Regions from separate parts of the Methylobacterium sp. NMS14P genome, predicted to be linked through region 1. Evidence: riboswitches for the same ligand, from Rfam matches in the RefSeq annotation. Region 1 holds a riboswitch; the other holds the start of a gene.
What was found. A riboswitch is a leader RNA that binds a small molecule or an ion and turns the genes downstream of it on or off. The one in region 1 is predicted to bind cobalamin.
Positions count from the first base shown of each region.

Region 1 (2,197 bases):
GTAGCCGAAGCCGGTCTCTGGGGCGAAGGGACGGGTCGCGATGTCGAAGCCGGTGTTGGGACGGAACGAGGCCGCCACGTTGCCGTAGAGCGAGAGGAAGGAGAGCGGCTGGTAGACGAGACCCGCGCGGGGCGAGAAGCCGGTCCGGTCCTGCTCCGTGCGCTCGTTGCCGACCTTGTCGCGGAAGGTCTGGTTGTAGAAGTCGGTCCGGTTGCCGATGAGGAGCTTCCATTCCGGGCTGAGCGCGATCTGATCCTGCACGTAGACGGCGGTGTTCCCGACGTTCTCGCTCGCGCTGTAGCGCCGCGTGAAGGGCGGCTTGGGCTGGCCGTAGACCGGGGTGAACAGGTCGATGGCGAAAGGGTCGAGCCGCGGCGTCGAGCGAAGCAGGTTCTCGGTGCTGTTGTAGCGCTCGTGCTCCAGGCCGAGCAGCACGGTATGGGCGAACGGCCCGGTGTCGAAGTGCCCGACGAGCTCGGCCTGCCCGATCGCCACGCCCCAGGTGAAGTCGTGCCGGCGGAACTCGCGCAGCAGGGTACGGCCGTCATCGAGGAGGCCGGTCGCGCCGGTCTGCAAACCGGTCAGGCTGCCGGTGTTGAAGTGTCCGGCGACTCTGAGCTGCCAGTCGGCGTTGAAGGCGTGATCGAGGCGGATCTGCAGGATCCCGGCCTCCGACACGGAGTCGTCGCCCGGCTCACCGAAGAAGCGCGAGCGCGGGACGAGGCCCAGGCGGTTGTTCACCGCGGTGGTGCCGCGGTCGAAGGTCTGGCGGTTGCGCAGGTACTGAGCCTCGACGGTGAGCTTGGTCTCCGGGCTGATCAGCCAGCTCACCACCGGTGCGACCAAGACGCGGTCGCCGTCGACGAAATCGCGAAAACTGTCCTGCCGGGAGAGCGCGCCATTGAACCGGTAGAGGACGGTGCCTTCCTCGTTCAGCGGCCCGCCGGCATCGACGGTGGTGCGCGCCGTGCCGAAGCTCCCGAACAGCGTGCCCGTCTCCACGAAGGGCAAGGCCACGGGCTGCTTGGTCAGGATGTTGACGGTGCCGCCCTGGTCGCTGCGCCCATAGAGTGCCCCGCTCGGTCCCTTGAGCACCTCGATGGACTGCACGTTCTGGGTGTCCGGCGCGCCGTTGTAGCCGCGGGCGATGTTGAAGCCGTTGAAGAAGATGTCCTGGGTGGCGAAGCCGCGCACCGAGTAGAGCGCGAGGTTCTGGGCGCCGAAATCGTTCTGCTTGCCGACGCCCGGCACGTAGTCGAGGGCGCGCTCGACGCGCGTGGCGGCAGTATCCCGCAGGACCTCCTGGGGCACGACGTCGACCTGCTGCGGCAGCGAGAGCCGCGGCATCACGGTCTTGGTCCCGCTGTAGAGATCCCTGACCTGGTAGGTGGGGGCGGCGGTGTAGCTGCCCTCGACCGAGAGCGGGTCGAGAACGACCGCCTCTGTGGCGGCGTCGGCTCGTAAGCCCTGGGCGGTCGCCGGGGTCAGCCCAAGGAATACGAGAGCGAGTGATGCGACGGATGCGCGAAGCCGCCATTGCGGCGCGGGACGGGACACGGACTCAAGACCTCGGGACGGCAGTGGCACGTCACCGCGAACGAGGCCTTGGCGACCACCTCACGAGGCAGCGCTTTGACACCCGTCAGGACACCCCGCCCGACGCGTTTCGCGTGTGACCACGGCTGACGGCAGGTCTCCTGGCTCACGGGTCACCGCCCTCGCACCGTCTTCCCGGATGAGGCTCATCCAGTGACGCGGTGGTGCTGGGCTCGCCGCTTACAGTTGCGGGGGCAGCCGCGGCATCGGGGAGACCCTCACCGCGTTCCCTTTTGATCCCCCGAAGGGGGAACCGTCACGATCCAGCTACAGCCTCACGAACTCGTGAGTCAACGCGAGCCAACAATCCATCCGGCGAACGTCGCAATCCATTCGGCGATAGGCGCACCACCGTTTCAGTCGTCCCCAGAAGGTCGTGTTGAGGCGGTCTTGCGCCGCTTGCTGAGACGCACCCCACGGGCCATTGTGGTGGCACAGATGCCTCCGCGGCCGATCAAATAAGTCTTTGATGTGTAATGTTTTTCTAAATCATACGGCGGCATCCCCTCTCCGCCAGTCTCTCCGTCAAAGCACCCGAAGACCGGCGTCCTCCCGCTGTCTTGGCGCCTGTCCCTCGCCCCTGTGAAGCCCGCAGGCCGCG
Region 1 covers NZ_CP087106.1:5,414,739-5,416,935, forward strand. Annotated here, with positions in the region: gene LOK46_RS25765 (TonB-dependent siderophore receptor) at 1-1,347, opposite strand, end outside; cobalamin riboswitch at 1,671-1,869, opposite strand.

Region 2 (2,197 bases), 1.9 Mb from region 1:
ACTCCACCGCCTCGACCCGCAGGTCCGGCGTGCCGCCGCTTTGCGCTCGGAGCGCCTCCAGCAGGCGGGCCCCGGCGCGGGGCCCGTCCGGGTCGTCGTCCGGGCGGCGGCAGGCGGTGCAGACGTAGAGCACGGTCTCAGGCACGGGCCGCCCCCCGATCAGCGCCGCGGGCGAAGGCCTGCCACGCCCAGCCGAGCCCGAGCCCGATCAGGATCCAGAACACGAAGCTGATGGCGAGCGACCGGGCGGCGAACTGGGCGGCGAGCGCGGCCGGGAGTTCGGACGAGGCCTCGGGCGCCTGCGGGGCGCCGACGACGTGCGGGGTGATGATCAGGACGAGCCCCCCGAGGATCGTGATCAGCGCGCGGCGGATGGTGATCAGGTAGAGTCCCATCCCGGTCGCCGCGGCGGTCATCACCCACCACGCCTGACGCGTCGCGAGCGGCGCTGCCGCGCTGCCGGGCAGTTCCGGCGGCAGGCCGAGGCCCGGCGCGAGGGCGACGCTGGCGAAGCCCGCCACCGCGAAGGCGAGGCCGACCTGCGGCGTGGGTTCGCGGCCGCAGGCGAGCATCACCGCGCCGAGCAGCAGCGCGTAGCCGACGCCACCGACGAGGGTCGCGAGCCCGGTGAAGGCCATCCGCGGCAGGCCGGGGCCGGGCTGCCATTCCGGCGCGGCGTCGGGCGCGGCGTGGTCGTGCCCGGCATGGGCCAGCACGATCGGGAGCGCCTTGATCGGGAGCGCCTTGGCGGCCTGACGCGGCGCCTCTTGCTGCTCGTAGCGCTCGGCCGCCACGATCAGCGGCGAGGTCAGCGTGAGTTCGAGGCCCGTCACGACGGCAGCCGCGAAGAAGCCGGCGGCGAGCGCCGCCGACAGGAGCCGGATGATCATCCCTGGTCCGGGGACGTCAGTGGCAGGGGAAGTTCTGGGTGTGTCGGAAATCGTGCGCCGCGTTGTGGAGCGCGATCGCCGGCGAGAAGCCCGCCATGAACAGCAGGCCGAGGCCCAGCACGGCCGCGAACGCGACGGCGATCGGGCGCTCCGATGAGCGGGTGCCGGCGGCGACGGGGGCGAGGGTTTGCGTCGTCATCAGAAGCGTCTCCAGCCGCCCCACCGGCGGCATTGCGGGATCCTGTCGCGACGGCAGGTCTCCTGGCTCGCGGCTCGGCGCGCCCACCGCCTTCCCGGATCGCTCCGGTGGCGCATGGCGGGCGCTCGCCGCTGACAGTTGCGGGGGCAGCCGCGGAATCGGGGCTTCAAACCCCTCACCGCATTCCCTTTTCACCCCGTCTCCGGGGCACCGTCGCCCGGCCGTTGTAGACGCATGACCGCCGGGACACAACGGAGCGGCGCCGGATCGCGACCGTTTCCCGCGCCCGCCCCGCTATCGGGGCGGGCTTGACGGCCGCGCCCCGGAGCGGGCACCGCCGCACCCGATACCCGCCCGGCCCCGGCGCGGGCCCTGAACTCCCGGAGACCCGATGGCCCCGACAGACGATCCGACCCCGGTCCTCGTCGATCTCGCGGCCGGCCGTGACCGGCGGATCGTCTCCGATGCGGCGACGGGAACGACCTGGCTCGAGGTCGACCTCGGCGGCCGGTTTCCGATCCACTCCGTCGCCCTGCGGTCGGGGGAGGCGGCGGTTCCCCCGGAGCCCGGCGACGTCGCGGTGGCGGTCTCGCAGGACGGCGCGACGTGGACCGAGCCGGACCTCGCCGGCTGGACCGCGACCCCGGACGCCCTCGTCGCCGCGATCGTCCCCGACGAGCGGGCTTGGGCGCGCGCGGTCCGGATCGCCGCGCCCGCACCGGCTCAAATCATCGGCGTCGGGATCCGGGCCGACGAGGCCGCGGTCGACCTGATCGCGCTGCGGGCGATGCTCGGCCTCGACGTGACGCTCCTGAACGAGAAGTCCGGCGCCAACGTCTACGTCACCTACAATCTGCGATCGGCGCCCGACCGCGCCAGCCACGCCCTGGTCGGCCTGTCGCTGTTCGAGAACGGCGCCTTCGGCAACTGCCTCGTCCAGTACATCATCGCGGTATCGATCGCGAAGGCGCTCAACCTGAAATACATCAAGGTACCCAAGGTCGACCGCAGCAAGGTGATCTTCCTGACCGAGCGCCTGACCTGCGACGGCATCACCTTCATCCCGCCGGACGAGCCGCTGCCGCCGGACGGCTACTTCCTGTCGGGC
Region 2 covers NZ_CP087106.1:3,502,473-3,504,669, reverse strand. Annotated here, with positions in the region: gene LOK46_RS16805 (DUF1636 domain-containing protein) at 1-145, opposite strand, end outside; gene LOK46_RS16800 (CbtA family protein) at 138-890, opposite strand; gene LOK46_RS16795 (CbtB domain-containing protein) at 907-1,089, opposite strand; cobalamin riboswitch at 1,125-1,319, opposite strand; gene LOK46_RS16790 (discoidin domain-containing protein) at 1,481-2,197, shown strand, end outside.
Region 2: linked by a shared signal. The riboswitch ahead of LOK46_RS16795 (CbtB domain-containing protein) and the one ahead of LOK46_RS25765 (TonB-dependent siderophore receptor) in region 1 are both predicted to bind cobalamin.